Regions from separate parts of the Citrobacter freundii ATCC 8090 genome, predicted to be linked through region 1. Evidence: predicted binding sites of a transcription regulator. Region 1 holds the regulator's gene; each other region holds the start of a gene.
What was found. Region 1 encodes PurR, which represses purine synthesis genes. Its sites were predicted from a motif close to CANGCAAACGTTTGCNTG; they were not measured.
Positions count from the first base shown of each region.

Region 1 (4,442 bases):
TGGAACTGCCTGGCACCAAACGCAGGTGGCGAACCAACCGGTAAACTGGCCGATGCAATTGCCGCCTCCTTTGGCAGCTTTGCAGATTTCAAAGCGCAGTTCACCGATGCCGCTATCAAAAACTTCGGTTCTGGCTGGACCTGGCTGGTTAAAGGAACTGATGGCAAACTGGCTATCGTCTCCACCTCCAACGCAGGTACTCCGCTGACTACCGACGCGACGCCGCTGATGACCGTTGACGTATGGGAACACGCCTACTACATCGACTATCGCAATGCCCGTCCTGGCTACCTGGAACATTTCTGGGCGCTGGTGAACTGGGAATTTGTTGCGAAGAACTTCGCAGCATAAAAAAGATAACGCAGAAGGGCTTCCTTCTGCGTTTTTGCATTAATTCGCGGTCGTGAAAGCCTCTTCTGGCTGTCTTCTTGCGGAAATAAACACCAGCAGCAGCGCAAGACCCGCCACAATCGCCCCCATCACTGGCACAAAACTGTAGCCTAGGCCGCCTGATATCACCGCCCCACCGGCCGCTGCACCCAGAGCGTTCCCCAGATTAAACGCGCCAATATTGACTGACGATGATATTCCAGGCGCTTCACTGGCAACGCGCATCACACGCATCTGCAACGGTGGAACGACCGCGAACGTCGCCGCGCCCCAGACCACCATACTGATCGCCGCACCCAGCTCATTACGCGCAAGGAAAGGAATGGCCAGCATAATAACCATCAGCAGCAGTAAAAAGCCTTTCAACGTACCGTTGACTGAACGGTCAGCAAACTTGCCACCAAAGTAGTTACCGATCGAGAAACCAATGCCTATCAACACCAGCATCCCGGTAACAAATGCCGGAGTGGCATGAGTGATAGTATGCAGAACTGGCGAGATGTAGGTATAAAGCGTGAACATCGCCCCAGCACCCAGTACAGTAGTCAGTAACGCCGACAACACCTGTGGGCGCATAAGTACCGCCAGTTCGCTGCGAACATCCGGGCGCTCTCCGGCTCCACCCTTGGGTAAGGAGAAGAACAGGCTGACCATAGCAATGACGCCCAGACCCGCAGTGGCCATAAATGACATGCGCCAACCGATGGTTTCACCAAGCCATGTCGCCGCCGGAACGCCACCAATATTGGCGATGGTTAACCCCATAAACATCGTTGCTACGGCGCTGGCCTGCTTATGTTTGGGTACAACACTGGCAGCAACCACTGAACCGAGACCAAAAAAGGCCCCATGGTTAAGACTGGTCAAAATACGCGATAGCATTAGCGTGGTGTAATCCGGCGAGATAGCCGAAAGCACATTACCCAGCGTGAAAATCGCCATCAGGAATATCAAAGCATTACGTCGCGCGCGATGAGACAGCAGCAATGTCATCAGCGGTGCACCTACCATCACACCTACCGCATAGGCGCTGATCAGCATGCCGGCCGCCGGAATCGAGACATCCACACCTTTGGCTATGACGGGCAATAATCCCATTGGCGAAAATTCGGTGGTGCCTATGCCAAACGCTCCGATCGCCAGCGCCAGTAAAGGATAATTGAGTTTCATATTGCGACTCCGTAACGTCGAGCCGTGGCGCGACATAAAATAAGAGTCAAAAGCATGACATTGATCGCAAAATTAATAAAGTTAACAAAATTGCAAAAGACTTTTGCTTATTCGCAAACAATAGAAGAGATAGACGAGCGGAAAGAGTGAGGGAGAGCTAACTCCCTCGGGGAAATCAATGCAGCGCTGCGGTCAGGCCACCCGCGACGATCAAACCCAGAACAATAATGGTAGTCACTAACGAAAATTTCAGATCGGTGCTCATCAAGTTTTCTCCTTTTTATTCCCACACAAAAAGTGATATTGCGCATTTTTACACACTTGAAAGCAAAAATCTCTCACGATTTATATTGATAACTGCTTTTAACTCTTCCCCTTTTCGTTAAGATCAGACAAAATTCCACGCTTACTTGATTAGCGTACCGGCCATTGACCCCTTCCTGACGTTCCGTGTCGTTTTCCCGGCGTGCCGCAACCCTTACGTTGCGCTAAGGGTGTGTAAAGGCAAACGTTTACCTGGAGTATTCTCAGGAGCTTAGGATATGGTCTGGAGTGAGATGTAATGGCAACAATTAAAGATGTAGCGAAGCGAGCAAACGTTTCCACTACAACCGTATCACACGTAATTAACAAGACGCGCTTTGTCGCGGAAGAAACGCGTAATGCTGTCTGGGCAGCGATCAAAGAACTGCACTATTCTCCGAGCGCAGTTGCCCGCAGCCTGAAGGTGAATCACACCAAGTCTATTGGCTTGCTGGCGACCAGCAGCGAAGCGGCCTATTTCGCAGAAATTATCGAAGCCGTGGAGAAAAACTGTTTCCAGAAAGGCTATACGCTGATTCTGGGTAACGCATGGAACAGTCTCGAAAAGCAGCAGGCCTATCTGTCGATGATGGCGCAAAAGCGCGTTGATGGTCTGCTGGTGATGTGTTCTGAGTATCCGGAGTCGCTGCTTTCGATGCTCGAAGAGTATCGCCATATTCCGATGGTCGTCATGGACTGGGGCGAAGCTAAAGCCGACTTTACCGATACGGTCATTGATAACGCCTTCGAAGGCGGTTACATGGCGGGTCGGTATCTGGTAGAACGCGGTCATCGTGAAATTGGCGTGATCCCAGGTCCAATGGAACGTAACACCGGGGCCGGGCGTCTGGCGGGCTTTATGAAAGCGATGGAAGAAGCGCTGATTAAAGTGCCTGATAACTGGATTGTCCAGGGCGATTTCGAGCCTGAGTCCGGCTATCGCGCCATGCAGCAAATTCTGTCGCAGTCGCATCGTCCGACCGCTGTCTTCTGCGGTGGCGATATTATGGCGATGGGTGCGCTGTGCGCCGCTGACGAAATGGGTCTGCGCGTGCCACAGGATGTCTCACTCATCGGCTACGACAACGTGCGCAACGCCCGCTTCTTCACGCCGGCCTTAACGACTATTCACCAGCCGAAGGATTCACTAGGTGAAACGGCCTTCAACATGCTGTTAGACCGTATCGTGAATAAACGTGAAGAGTCACAGTCTATCGAGGTGCATCCACGTCTGGTTGAGCGTCGCTCCGTTGCCGACGGTCCGTTCCGCGATTACCGCCGTTAAGCCTGTTGTGCGGGAGTCTCATCTGGCTCCCGCAGCCATTCCTTGTTCAACGTTTCACTATCCCCTAAATAGTCCAGCAGCCACCTCAATGCCGGTGACGTATCGTTCTGCTGCCATGTCAGACAGCATGCAGCATCAGGAAAGGGGTTCTCCAGTTGCAGCGCAACCCACTTGCCGCTATCGATCCACGGCTTGGCAAAATGCGTCGGTACCATGCCCACGCATAATCCCGCGGACAAACAGGTCGCAGAAGATTCCCAGTCGGGCACGACGACGCGTTTTTGGTTATCCAGCAGCCAGGTAATACGCTTTGGCAGCGTACGGGAGGTATCTTCGCGTACCAGTGACGGCCAGTTGCGCAACGTATCATCACTTAGCGGTCCGGGCATTGACGCCAGTGGATGATGGCTGGCTACCACGCAGCTCCAGCTCAGCATTCCCATATCGCGGAAGGTATAGCGTCCCCCTACCGGAATCGCCTGTGTGGCGCCGATGGCCAGCTCCACGCGTCCATCGGACAGCGCGTCCCATACGCCGTTAAACACTTCCTGAAAAACTAACAACTCCACATCATCAAAGTGACGGTAGAAATCCACGATCATCTGTCGGGTACGATCCGGGCGGACAATGTTATCGACTGCGATCGCCAGCTGCCCGCGCCAGCCGTTGGCAATTTGCTGGCATTGCTGGCGCGTGATCTGCATTTTTTTGATAACAGAGCGACCTTCTTTTAAAAACCATGCCCCGGCAGGCGTTAATTCCACATCCCGATGGCGTCGCTCAAAAAGTGGTACCGCCAGCCACTCTTCCAGTTGGCGCACAGTGTAGCTTACCGCCGAAGGTACACGGTGTAGCTCCTGTGCGGCTGAACTAAAGCTACCGTTACGCGCAACCGCATCAACCACTTCAAGTGAATATTCCGACCACATATTCTGCCTGCAAAAATTTTGAAATCAGTAAGCAAATATTAGCGTTTCACAGCGAGAATTACACTCACTACACTCAGCGGCATTGTTCTATTGCTAAAAAAAGAGAAATAATGATGCAACCTGGGAAAGGGTTTTTAGTCTGGCTAGCGGGCCTTAGCGTGCTCGGCTTTCTGGCAACAGATATGTATCTGCCCGCCTTCGCCGCAATTCAGTCCGATCTGCAAACGCCTGCATCTGCCGTCAGCGCTAGCCTGAGCTTGTTCTTAGCCGGTTTTGCCGTCGCACAACTGCTGTGGGGACCGCTCTCTGACCACTATGGTCGCAAGCCTATTTTGCTGCTGGGTTTATCTATTTTCGCACTGGGC
Region 1 is NZ_CP049015.1:2,285,054-2,289,495, reverse strand. It holds gene sodB (superoxide dismutase [Fe]) at 1-351, shown strand, start outside; gene G4551_RS10990 (MFS transporter) at 391-1,560, opposite strand; gene cydH (cytochrome bd-I accessory subunit CydH) at 1,736-1,825, opposite strand; gene purR (HTH-type transcriptional repressor PurR) at 2,123-3,148, shown strand; gene punR (DNA-binding transcriptional activator PunR) at 3,145-4,077, opposite strand; gene punC (purine nucleoside transporter PunC) at 4,191-4,442, shown strand, end outside.

Region 2 (4,442 bases), 480 kb from region 1:
CGGGATCATCGAGGCGGCGACCAGCCAGGCATCTTCGCAAGAGCGACCAGTTGGGATCAGAACGCCGGTAAACCCAAGACGATCGGCCGTTTGCGCGATTTGTTGCAGATAACCGTGATCGACAGGGCGCGAACCCTCTTCCGTTCCAAGATAATGACCGTCACCATGGGTGGGTAAAAACCAAAACATGTTCAGACTCATAATTTTTCTCCTGCCTGCTGAGTGGGTTGCCAGATACGCTGGCGAATATCGATTTTTTTCGGCACCAGACGGTTGTCATAAAACAGATCGGCGGTTTGTTGTTGCAGGGCTGCAACAGAGGCGTTGACTGGCACAATGGTGGTTGGCGGACGGTGATCCAGATAAGACGCAATCACCGGTTCTGGCAGTCCCATGGTTTTGGCCAGCAGGGTAATACTTTGCTGGCGCTGGCTGAGGGTTAACGCATCGGCCTGGCTAAAGGTATCCAGTACGCCAAGAACAAATGCGCCATTTTTCTCGGCATAGGGACGGGCGGCGAGATAAAACGAACCGGTTTGCTTGAGGTCTGAGCCGTCTTTTAGCACGCGTACATCACCTTGCAGTAACGCGGCGGAATAATAGGGGTCCCAGATAGCCCATGCATCAACGTTTCCTTGCTGAAAGGCTGCTCGCGCGTCGGCGGGAGTCAGATAGGTCGGTTGAATATCGGTAAGTTTCAGTCCAGCCTGTTGCAGCGCCCGGAGCAGTAAATTGTGGGCGCTGGACCCTTTCTGGAAGGCGACTTTATGTCCTTTAAGCTGCGCGACGCTCTGGATCGGGCTATTTTTCGGCACCAGAATCACTTCGGCTTTCGGCTTGGGCGGCTCGACGCCCACGTAAACCAGATCGGCTCCGGCAGCCTGGGCGAAAATTGGCGGAATATCACCGGTGCTGCCGAGATCGATACTGCCGATGTTGAGCGCTTCCAGCATTTGCGGCCCAGCCGGGAATTCGACCCACGAGATTTTAGTCTGCGGATAGCGTTTCTCCAGTAGCTGATGGCTTTTGGCCAGCACCATACTGACGCTTCCTTTCTGGTAACCAATACGCAGGGCATCGGGGGCCGATTCTGCGGCATGCCCCAGAGTTGACAACGACAACAACCCACTCAGTGCCAGCCATGACGTGTGACGCTTGAGAAGATCAAGCATGGGCGGCACCTCGCAGGGTGTTCAGTTGAGGAAGTTGGACGTCGCGACGATGCAACGCCAGCCAGAAGGTATCAAGCGCACTGTCCAGACGCTGCTGAAGGTTAGGCGTAAACTGAGGTTTATGTTGATAATCAATTACCTGCGAATCATCGGCAAACACACCGTGCAGGATCTCCTGGGCCTTTAATGCGCTCAGTACCGGTTTCAGCGCGTAATCGACGGCAAGCAAATGCGCCACGCTGCCGCCGGTAGCCAACGGCAAAACTACTTTCCCTTCCAGCGCTCGCTCGGGGAGCAGATCGAGCAGGGTTTTCAGGGCGCCAGAGTAAGCGGCTTTATAGACCGGCGTGGCGACAATCAGCCCGTCTGCATCCTGCAATTGTTCGCTAAATGTCTTCAACGCCGGACTGTCAAAACGGGCATAGATTAGGTCTTCCGGGGCAAAGTTATGCAGGTTCCAGTGAAAGACTTCGACATCATGACCGTTTAGTTTTTCTCGGGCATATTCCAGTAACGCGCTGGAGCGAGAGGGAAAGCGTGGGCTTCCCGCCAGAGTAATGACGCGCATAATTTTAATCTCCCCTTATAACTAATTGTTTGCTTTTGCTTAACATTGATAACAATTTATGCAGTCTGGCAGAGAGATTTTGTTTATCGAAATGATTTATACGGGATAGAAAAGTCGAAAAATAAATATACCCGTCATACTTCAAGTTGCATGTGCGTTGGCTTTCCTCGCTCACCCCAGTCACGTACTGGTGTACGTTCCTGGGGATTTGCTGCGTCGCCGCCTTCCTGCAATTCGAATTATTTAGGGTGTAAAAAGCAGGGGCGAGGAAAACGATTGCTATTTATTGCCGCAGGTCAATTCCCTTTTTGCTCGCGATCGCACATAATACGCCCCCGGTTTGCACACCGGGAATCCAGGAGAGTTCATGTACTACCCCTTCGTTCGTAAAGCCCTTTTTCAGCTCGATCCAGAGCGCGCTCATGAATTGACATTCCAGCAATTACGTCGCATTACCGGCACACCGCTTGAAGCGCTTGTGCGCCAGAAAGTACCGGCAAAACCGGTTACCTGTATGGGGTTGACGTTTAAGAATCCGCTCGGGCTTGCTGCCGGACTGGATAAAGACGGGGAGTGCATTGATGCGCTCGGCGCGATGGGATTTGGTTCCATTGAGATTGGTACCGTGACGCCACGCCCTCAGCCGGGTAACGATAAACCGCGTCTGTTCCGTCTGGTCGATGCAGAAGGTTTGATCAACCGTATGGGGTTTAATAACCACGGGGTTGATAACCTGGTTGAGAACGTTAAAAAATCGCATTTTGACGGTATTCTGGGGATTAATATTGGTAAGAATAAAGATACCCCAGTAGAGAACGGCAAAGATGACTATCTGATTTGTATGGAAAAAGTCTATGCTTATGCGGGTTATATCGCGATTAATATCTCTTCACCGAATACGCCGGGATTACGTACGCTGCAATACGGCGAGGCGCTAGACGATCTTCTGACGGCAATTAAAAATAAGCAAAATGATCTGCAAGCGATCCACCATAAATATGTTCCAGTGGCGGTAAAGATCGCGCCGGATCTTTCTGTGGAAGAACTGATCCAGGTTGCTGACAGTTTAGTTCGTCATAATATTGATGGCGTAATTGCGACTAACACCACGCTCGATCGTTCTCTCGTTCAAGGAATGAAAAATTGCGATCAAATGGGTGGCCTGAGCGGTCGACCGTTACAATTAAAAAGTACAGAAATTATTCGCCAGTTGTCTCAGGAATTAAAAGGCCAACTGCCGATTATTGGTGTTGGTGGTATCGACTCGGTGATTGCTGCACGTGAGAAAATAGCTGCTGGTGCAACCCTCGTACAGATTTATTCGGGCTTTATTTTTAAAGGTCCGCCGTTGATAAAAGAAATCGTCAGCAATATCTGAATGCTACCTTAATCACAAACCAGGGCTTTATTTCTAGCCCTGGTTGTTTTATATTCCTTTACTGTTGCTTATTTAAACATTCTGAGCTTTTATTATTAGGGCAATAAACGAAGCGGCAAAAGGATACTGTCGTAACGGTGATGATTAAGGAAAGGAGAGAAACTGATGCGAATTAAACCCGACGATAACTGGCGCTGGTATTATGATGAAGAGCACGATCGTATGATGCTCGATTTAGCCAATGGCATGTTATTCCGCTCGCGTTTTGCTCGTAAAATGCTCACTCCTGATGCATTTTCTCCGTCAGGTTTTTGTGTTGATGACGCCGCGCTTTATTTTTCCTTTGAAGAAAAATGTCGCTACCTGGATTTAGCCAAAGAACAAAAAGCGGAACTGGTGCTCAATGCGCTGGTGGCGATTCGTTATCTCAAACCGCAAATGCCGAAAAGCTGGCACTTTGTTGCACACGGTATTAACTGGTCGCCGGTCGTGGGTGACGCTGCCTGTGTTGATTTAAGCGATACCGATGAACAGGTAAACCTGTTAGTGGTTGAGCCGGGTGAAAACGCCGCGCTTTGTCTGCTTGCGCAACCTGGTGTGGTTATCGCCGGGCGTACGATGCAGCTTGGCGATGCGATTAAAATAATGAATGACAGACTGAAACCGCAGGCCGTTGTTGACAGTTTCAGCCTTGAGCAGGCGGTTTAGCTCTCCAGCCTGATTGCCGTTTTGGGAACACAACTGCAGCACAGAATCGTTCCGTCGTCCCCTATCGCTGATTTCTTCAACGGGCTAACTTCGCCATCTACCAGTCGAATTCGACAGCATCCGCAAATGCCTGCCCGGCATGAATAGGGAACCCGGATACCCTGGTTTTCCAGCTGTTCAAGCAATACCTGCTGATTATTTCCGCGAAAGGTCTGTCCCTGCCAGTCAATAAGCACCGTGGCATCAGGTTGTTGTTCGGGTGCAGTGTCGTCTAATTCCGCTGCGCCGTACGCCCTGGCGGGGCCGGTTGCCAAAATCTCTACCTCATCGCCGACGCGAATAACGCCACTGTTGCGTGCGATAAGATTCTGGCCGAAATCGACATCGCCGTTATCTACCGCAGTACGGAAGGTTTGCAGTGTTGCGAGCGGTTCGCCGGATGGATGTTTCTGGCCTTTTTCCGGGCTAACGGTAGTGAAAATACAGCGGCTACAGGGTTTTGCAACATCAAAAATGACGTCGCCAATACGAATCACTTTCCAGGTATCTTCTTCCCAGGCGCCAGCTCCCGAAACCACCAGATTGGGGCGGAACTGTTCCATTTTGACGCTTGCCG
Region 2 is NZ_CP049015.1:1,801,182-1,805,623, forward strand. It holds gene ssuD (FMNH2-dependent alkanesulfonate monooxygenase) at 1-201, opposite strand, end outside; gene G4551_RS08550 (sulfonate ABC transporter substrate-binding protein) at 198-1,172, opposite strand; gene ssuE (NADPH-dependent FMN reductase) at 1,165-1,740, opposite strand; gene pyrD (quinone-dependent dihydroorotate dehydrogenase) at 2,108-3,118, shown strand; gene zapC (cell division protein ZapC) at 3,284-3,826, shown strand; gene G4551_RS08570 (YcbX family protein) at 3,823-4,442, opposite strand, start outside.
Region 2: a site for PurR is predicted at 2,006-2,023, ahead of pyrD (quinone-dependent dihydroorotate dehydrogenase). Genes of this name have one in related genera too.

Region 3 (4,442 bases), 1.3 Mb from region 1:
TGCAAACGATTTCAAAGAATAAATCTGCGGATTATGTTAGCTTTATTCGATCAAAAGACAGGCGACCTTTTCAAGGAATAGCATGAAAAAGATTGATGCGATTATTAAACCCTTCAAGCTGGACGACGTCCGCGAAGCGCTGGCAGAAGTCGGTATCACCGGGATGACGGTAACGGAAGTGAAAGGCTTTGGCCGTCAGAAAGGCCATACCGAGCTGTACCGTGGCGCGGAATATATGGTGGATTTTCTGCCGAAGGTAAAAATTGAAATTGTGGTTACCGACGACATCGTCGATACCTGCGTCGACACCATTATCCGTACTGCCCAGACCGGCAAGATCGGCGACGGTAAGATTTTTGTCTTCGACGTGGCTCGCGTTATTCGTATTCGTACCGGTGAAGAAGACGACGCGGCAATCTAAGCCGCGCCGTTAATTTGTCGGCCTGACAAGCGTAGCGCATCAGGCCGAGTGATTGCCGGATGGCGGCGTAAACGCCTTATCCGGCCTACTCGCGTAATACATTACAAGACTTTATGCGGACCGAAGCATTCGTAATGAATGTTCTCGTTTTTCACGCCCAGGCCGACCAGCTGCTTCGCGGCGAACTGCATGAAACCAACCGGACCGCACAGATAAAACTGCATCGCCGGATCGCTGATTGCGCTTTCCAGCTTGTTCAAATCCATCAGACCTACGCTATCAAACGCACCTTTCGCGCGATCGGTTTCGGTTGGCTCACGATACCAGGTGTGCGCACTAAAGCGTGGCAGCGTTTTGCCGAGTTCATTTACTTCATCAGCGAAGGCATGTACATCGCCATTTTCTGCCGCGTGGAACCAGTTAACCTGCGCCGTATGCTTCGCTTTCGCCAACGTGTCCAGCATCGCCAGCATTGGGGTTTGTCCCACGCCCGCGGAGATCAGAGATACCGGGGTGTCGGTCGCGACGTCCATAAAGAAATCGCCCGCAGGTGCGGCCAGGTGAACAACGTCGCCAACATTCGCATGGTTGTGCAGCCAGGTGGAAACCTGACCACCGTCTTCACGCTTAACGGCAATACGATAGCCTTTGCCATCAGGCTTACGGGTCAGTGAGTACTGACGAATTTCCTGATGCGGGAAACCTTCCGGCTTCAGCCAGACGCCCAGGTATTGTCCCGGATGATATTCAGCTACTGCGCCACCATCGACAGGTTCAAACTCAAAGCTGGTGATCAGTGCACTGCGTGGGGTTTTTGCCACGATGCGGAAAGGACGGGTACCTTCCCAGCCGCCATTTTTATTGGCATTTTCGCTATAGATTTGCGCTTCACGGTTGATGAAAACGTTCGCCAGTACGCCATACGCTTTACCCCACGCATCCAGAACTTCCTGGCCTGGGCTGAACATTTCGTCCAGCGTTGCCAGCAAATGACCACCCACGATGTTGTACTGCTCTGGTTTAATCTGGAAACTGGTATGCTTTTGCGCGATTTTCTCAACCGCTGGCAACAGCGCCGCCAGGTTTTCGATATTGCTGGCATACGCGGCAATCGCGTTAAACAGAGCCTCGCGCTGATCGCCATTACGCTGGTTACTCATGTTGAAAATTTCTTTCAGCTCTGGGTTATGCGTAAACATGCGATCATAGAAATGTGCGGTCAGCTTCGGACCTGTTTCAACCAGCAGGGGAATGGTGGCTTTCACTGTAGCGATGGTTTGTGCGTCAAGCATACGGTCTTCCTTTATCTGAGACTTTAATGATGTATGTCAAATGCATCTTATAAAAAATACCCCTGCATTGTAAATGGTTCTTTGTAACTTTGCGTTGTAAAGGTTACATCGTGAAAAATCTGCATCACAAACCTGAAAAGAAATCCGTTGAAATTCAGCAGACCTTTGTTCTCCAAAGCCTTGCGTGCCGTGAAGGTAATCGTTTGCGTAAAATCCTTTGTCAAGACCTGTTATCGAAGAATGATTCGGTTATACTGTTGGCCGTCGTCCAACGGGACTGCCTTTTTAGGCCGAAATTCTATTGTTAGCTGAGTCAGGAGATGCGGATGTTAAAGCGTGAAATGAACATTGCCGATTATGATGCCGAACTGTGGCAGGCTATGGAGCAGGAAAAAGTACGTCAGGAAGAGCACATCGAACTGATCGCCTCCGAAAACTACACCAGCCCGCGTGTTATGCAGGCGCAGGGTTCTCAGCTGACCAACAAATATGCTGAAGGTTATCCGGGCAAACGCTACTACGGCGGTTGCGAGTACGTTGATATCGTTGAGCAACTGGCTATCGATCGTGCAAAAGAGCTGTTTGGCGCTGACTACGCTAACGTACAGCCGCACTCTGGTTCTCAGGCTAACTTCGCTGTTTACACCGCTCTGCTGCAACCGGGTGATACCGTTCTGGGTATGAACCTGGCACAAGGCGGCCACCTGACTCACGGCTCCCCGGTTAACTTCTCCGGCAAACTGTACAACATCATCCCTTACGGTATTGATGAGTCCGGCAAAATTGACTACGAAGACATGGCGAAGCAGGCCAAAGAGCACAAACCGAAGATGATCATCGGTGGCTTCTCTGCTTACTCCGGCGTTGTTGACTGGGCAAAAATGCGTGAAATCGCTGACAGCATCGGCGCATACCTGTTCGTCGATATGGCGCACGTTGCGGGTCTGATTGCCGCAGGCGTTTATCCGAACCCGGTTCCACACGCACACGTTGTGACCACCACCACCCACAAAACCCTGGCGGGTCCACGCGGTGGCCTGATCCTGGCGAAAGGCGGTGACGAAGAGCTGTACAAAAAACTGAACTCTGCTGTGTTCCCAAGCGCGCAGGGCGGCCCGCTGATGCACGTGATCGCAGCGAAAGCCGTGGCGCTGAAAGAAGCGATGGAGCCTGAGTTCAAGGTTTACCAGCAGCAGGTTGCTAAAAACGCCAAAGCGATGGTGGAAGTGTTCCTGAACCGTGGCTACAAAGTGGTTTCTGGCGGTACTGAAAACCACCTGTTCCTGCTGGATCTGGTTGATAAAAACCTGACCGGTAAAGAAGCTGATGCCGCGCTGGGCCGCGCTAACATCACCGTTAACAAAAACAGCGTACCGAACGATCCGAAGAGCCCGTTTGTGACTTCCGGTATCCGTATCGGTTCTCCGGCAATCACTCGCCGTGGCTTCAAAGAAGCGGAAGCGAAAGAGCTGGCTGGCTGGATGTGTGATGTGCTGGACAACATCAATGACGAAGCCGTAATCGAGCGCGTCAAAGGTAAAGTTCTGGATATCTGCGCACGCTTCCCGGTTTACGCGTAAGCCATACTGATTGCTGGATGGCGGTGTAAACACCTTATCCGGCCTACAGGTAACTCACATGTAGGCCGGATAAACGAAGTGCCATCCGGCAGTTATATTGACTTAAGCAAGATTGTTTCATCGACTAAAGCCGCCATTGGTGGCTTTTTCTTTGCCTGAATCCATTTTCTCAATAAACGTATTTCTCGTCCCTGATTCAACGTTACTGCGCCGACAATCACGCCATCCTGCAGGTTAAACCATATTGCTTTATGCGCATCTGAATTGCCGCGTATGAACCAGCTTTCTCCCTGCATTTCGCCAACAAATTGTAGGTTGTCATTAAATTGGTCGGTCCAGAACCAGCCAGGTGTCTTCTCCGGCAACGGCAGATTTAGCATTGCGGCGGCGGCAATCTGTGCCTGAAAATTGGCGTTTTCCCAGCTTTCCATGCGTACTAACGAACCGTCGGGCTTGCGCGTTATCGCTACGTCACCGGCGGCGAAAATGTCCGGATCGGAGGTGGTGCTGGCGCTATCAACGATAATGCCGTTCGCCGTCTCCAGCCCCGCTTCGCGGGCCAGCGCATCATTCGCCACGATACCGATGCCGTAAACCATCACATCGGCCAGCAGCGTCTCGCCGTTTTGCAGCATCAGCGAGAGACACTCTCCCGCTTCGGCGTGTTCAATGGCGCTGTTAAGTAACACCCGCACGCCCGCCTGCTGGTGGCGGGCAAGCAGGTAGTCGCGCACCGGAGCAGGCGCGTTACGGCCCATGACCGTTGGTGCCAGCTCCACCACTGTCACCTGACAGCCTCGTTGAGTCGCGCTGGCCGCCAGTTCCAGACCAATGGTGCCCGCACCGACAATGACAATCGACTTACCCGGCAACAAAGTGTCGCGCAGGCGCTCGGCATCAGCGGTATGACGCAGAGTAAAGCATCGATCGCCCAGCTTATCTAACAGCGGAAGGGGGCGTGCCGCAGCGCCCGTCGCAATCAGTAGCCGATCCCACGGATAACTCTGCCCATCAGCCAGCACCAACTGATGCGTTTGGCGGCCGAGCGTCTGTACAGTAACACCCAGATGCAGCTGTACGTTGTGTTCCCGCCACCAGTCAGCGGGGAGTATCGGCTGAAGTTGCGGATTGTCGTCCAGCAGCATCGCT
Region 3 is NZ_CP049015.1:3,606,973-3,611,414, reverse strand. It holds gene glrR (two-component system response regulator GlrR) at 1-22, shown strand, start outside; gene glnB (nitrogen regulatory protein P-II) at 83-421, shown strand; gene hmpA (NO-inducible flavohemoprotein) at 523-1,713, opposite strand; gene glyA (serine hydroxymethyltransferase) at 2,040-3,293, shown strand; gene hcaD (phenylpropionate dioxygenase ferredoxin reductase subunit) at 3,386-4,442, opposite strand, start outside.
Region 3: a site for PurR is predicted at 1,906-1,923, ahead of glyA (serine hydroxymethyltransferase). Genes of this name have one in related genera too.

Region 4 (4,442 bases), 920 kb from region 1:
CGATAGTGACCCGACATCAGGAAGTAGCGAATGGTTTCGGCGTCGTAGTATTTCAGCACATCGCGCACGGTAAAGAAGTTGCCCAGCGATTTAGACATTTTCTCGCGGTCAACCATCACCATCCCGGAGTGCATCCAGTAATTAACGTACTCACCGTCATGCGCACAGGTGGACTGCGCGATTTCGTTTTCATGGTGCGGGAACATCAGGTCCGAACCGCCGCCGTGAATATCGAAATGGTTACCCAGTTGTTTGCAGTTCATCGCCGAACATTCGATGTGCCAGCCCGGACGACCAGCGCCCCATGGAGACGGCCAGCTCGGCTCGCCTTCTTTGGACATTTTCCACAGCACGAAGTCCATCGGGTTACGCTTCACATCAACCACGTCAACGCGAGCACCCGCCTGCAGCTGATCCAGATCCTGGCGTGACAGCTGACCGTAGTTCGGGTCAGTCGGCACGTCGAACATCACGTCGCCGTTATCAGCAACGTAAGCGTGACCTTTGGCCATCAGCTGCTCAGTGATTTCGATAATTTCAGCGATATGGTGCGTAGCGCGCGGCTCCAGATCCGGGCGCAGAATATTCAGCGCATCGAAATCGCTATGCATTTCCGCGATCATTCTGTCGACCAATGCGACAAAGCTTTCACCGTTTTCATTCGCGCGCTTGATGATTTTGTCATCAATATCGGTAATGTTGCGTACATACTTCAGCTTATAGCCGAGGAAACGCAGGTAGCGCGCGACGACGTCGAAAGAAACAAAGGTACGTCCGTGGCCAATATGACAGAGATCGTAAACGGTAATACCACACACGTACATGCCGACTTCCCCGGCATGAATAGGTTTGAATTCCTCTTTTTGGCGCGTCAGTGTATTAAAGATTTTTAACATCGAAGATTCCGTGTAGACGTGTGTGGATAGTAAAGTCTGTATAATACCCATAATTTAGACCGGAAGCAGCACACTTTGCGAGGTGATCACAGCTTGCGGTTATGCTATAACACACCCCTAACTCTGACCCCTGACGGGGTCGAAGCACCAATCTATCGGAACAGGATGCAAAAATGGTTACTTTCCACACTAATCACGGCGATATCGTAATCAAAACGTTTGATGATAAAGCGCCTGAAACAGTTAAAAACTTCCTGGACTACTGCCGCGAAGGTTTTTACAACAACACCATTTTCCACCGTGTTATTAACGGTTTCATGATCCAGGGCGGCGGTTTCGAGCCAGGCATGAAGCAAAAAGCCACGAAAGAAGCGATCAAAAACGAAGCGAACAACGGTCTGAAAAACACCCGTGGTACGCTGGCAATGGCGCGTACTCAGGCTCCGCACTCCGCAACCGCACAGTTCTTCATCAACGTTGCTGACAACGACTTCCTGAACTTCTCCGGTGAAAGCATGCAGGGTTGGGGTTACTGCGTGTTCGCTGAAGTTGTTGAAGGCATGGACGTGGTTGATAAAATCAAAGGCGTTTCCACCGGTCGCAGCGGTATGCACCAGGATGTGCCAAAAGAAGACGTTATCATCGAAAACGTGACCGTCAGCGAGTAATCGTGGCGACACTGTTTATTGCAGATCTTCATCTCTGCACAGAAGAACCGGCGATCACCGCCGGTTTTCTGCGTTTTTTAGCCGGCGATGCGCGCAAGGCCGATGCGCTATACATTCTCGGCGACCTGTTTGAAGCCTGGATTGGCGATGACGACCCGAATCCGCTGCATCATGAAATGGCCGCAGCGATAAAAACGCTGGCAGATTCCGGCGTCCCCTGCTTTTTTATTCACGGCAACCGTGATTTTCTGCTCGGCAAACGTTTTGCCCGTGCGAGCGGCATGACCTTGCTTCCCGAAGAAAAAGTGCTCGATCTGTATGGCCGCAAGGTGCTGATCATGCATGGCGACACTTTATGCACCGACGACGCAGGCTATCAGGCGTTTCGCGCCAAAGTACATCAACCCTGGCTACAGAAGCTGTTTCTCGCCCTGCCCCTGTTTGTTCGCCAGCGCATTGCCGCAAAAATGCGCGCCAACAGTAAAGCCGCCAACAGCAGTAAATCGCTGGAAATCATGGATGTGAATCCGCAGGCCGTGATTAACGAGATGGAAAAACATCAGGTCCAGTGGTTAATTCACGGACATACACACCGTCCGGCTGTCCACGAACTCACGGCCAATGAGCAACCCGCTTTCCGCGTGGTATTAGGCGCATGGCATACCGAAGGCTCAATGGTGAAAGTCACGCCCAGCGACGTTGAGCTAATCGCGTTTCCGTTTTAATTCTGCAGATATCCAGCTCCTCTTTACACAAAACAATTCGAGTTGCATCGAGGCGGCAAATCTGTGAGTCCCCGGGAGCTTACAAAAGTAAGTGACTAGGGTGAGCAGATGCAGCCAACAAAGAGGCAGCTTGAAGAGTGAAGTGTAAAGCGCGCAATCGTTTTCCTTGAAGGTTAATTATGCTATTCTCTGTGGCCTCAAAAGTCGAGTGTAGTGCACCACAGGAGTTTTCAGACGCATGTCTTCCCGCAATAATCCGGCGCGTGTCGCCATCGTGATGGGGTCCAAAAGCGACTGGGCTACCATGCAGTTCGCCGCCGAAATCTTCGAAATCCTGGACGTTCCGCATCATGTTGAAGTCGTCTCCGCCCACCGCACCCCAGACAAATTGTTCAGCTTCGCCGAAAGCGCTGAAGAGAACGGTTATCAGGTGATTATTGCCGGAGCCGGTGGCGCAGCGCATTTGCCTGGCATGATTGCGGCGAAAACGCTGGTGCCAGTTCTCGGCGTTCCGGTGCAAAGCGCAGCGTTGAGCGGCGTAGATAGCCTCTACTCCATTGTTCAAATGCCTCGCGGTATTCCCGTTGGAACACTGGCGATCGGCAAAGCGGGTGCGGCCAATGCGGCCCTACTGGCAGCGCAAATTCTGGCTACACACGACAAAGCATTACACCAGCGTCTGGACGACTGGCGCAAAGCACAAACCGATGAAGTGCTGGAAAACCCGGACCCGCGAGGTGCGGCATGAAGCAGGTCTGCGTACTCGGTAACGGTCAGCTAGGACGCATGCTGCGTCAGGCCGGCGAGCCGCTGGGCATTGCGGTCTGGCCCGTCGGGCTGGACGCTGAACCGGCTGCTGTCCCTTTTCAGCAAAGCGTGATCACCGCTGAGATTGAGCGCTGGCCGGAAACGGCACTCACCCGCGAACTGGCGCGCCACCCGGCATTTGTTAACCGCGACGTCTTCCCGATTATTGCCGACCGTCTGACGCAAAAGCAGCTTTTTGACAAGCTCGGTCTGGCGACTGCGCCGTGGCAACTGCTGGCAGATAAAAGCGAATGGTCTGCGGTATTCGACAAACTCGGCGAGCTGGCGATCGTCAAGCGTCGCGTCGGCGGCTACGACGGTCGTGGGCAGTGGCGTTTGCGCGCAAATGAAACCGCACAACTGCCGGATGATTGCTATGGCGAGTGCATCGTCGAGCGGGGAATCAACTTCTCTGGCGAAGTCTCACTGGTTGGCGCTCGGGCGCATGACGGCAGCACCGTTTTCTATCCGCTGACTCATAACCTGCATCAGGACGGCATTCTGCGCACCAGCGTGGTGTTCCCGCAGGCTAACGCCAGACAGCAGGCACAGGCTGAAGCGATGCTCTCCGCCATCATGCAGGAGCTGGGCTATGTCGGCGTGATGGCGATGGAGTGTTTCATCACCCCGGAAGGTCTGCTGATCAACGAACTGGCTCCGCGCGTGCACAATAGCGGACACTGGACGCAAAACGGCGCCAGCATCAGCCAGTTTGAGCTGCACCTGCGCGCCATTACCAACCTGCCGTTACCTACGCCGGTGGTGAATAATCCTTCGGTGATGGTAAACCTGATTGGTAGCGACCTGAACTACGACTGGCTGAAGCTACCGCTGGTACACCTGCACTGGTATGACAAAGAAGTGCGTGAAGGGCGTAAGGTGGGTCACCTGAACCTGAGCGACAGCGATACCGCGCGCCTTAGCGCGACACTGGAAGCGCTTATCCCCCTGCTGCCGCCGGAATATGCCAGCGGTATTATCTGGGCGCAGTCAAAGCTGAAATAAGAAGACGCGGGGCGGGTATACACACGCCCCGTTTTTTTACAGACGGATACAGGTTCCAGCATTTCCCGCCAGCGTATCTTCAATGCGTGACAGCGCGCCAATCCATGCTGGTTTCCCACGGCGTTTCACATATCCACTGACAGCGGTGACCTTTGGTCCCATCGAACCATCTGCTTTAGCAAACGGCGCCAGTTCATCCGGAGAGGCCTGACGAATCGCGCGCTGTTCCGGCGTTCCCCAGTTTTCATAGACCGCATCAGCATCGGTCAAAATAACCAGACCATCGGCATCAATCTGTTCAGCCAGCAACGCCGCCGCCAGGTCCTTATCAATGACCGCTT
Region 4 is NZ_CP049015.1:1,363,715-1,368,156, reverse strand. It holds gene cysS (cysteine--tRNA ligase) at 1-896, opposite strand, end outside; gene ppiB (peptidylprolyl isomerase B) at 1,070-1,564, shown strand; gene lpxH (UDP-2,3-diacylglucosamine diphosphatase) at 1,567-2,289, shown strand; gene purE (5-(carboxyamino)imidazole ribonucleotide mutase) at 2,528-3,037, shown strand; gene purK (5-(carboxyamino)imidazole ribonucleotide synthase) at 3,034-4,101, shown strand; gene G4551_RS06540 (carbamate kinase) at 4,138-4,442, opposite strand, start outside.
Region 4: a site for PurR is predicted at 2,440-2,457, ahead of purE (5-(carboxyamino)imidazole ribonucleotide mutase). Genes of this name have one in related genera too.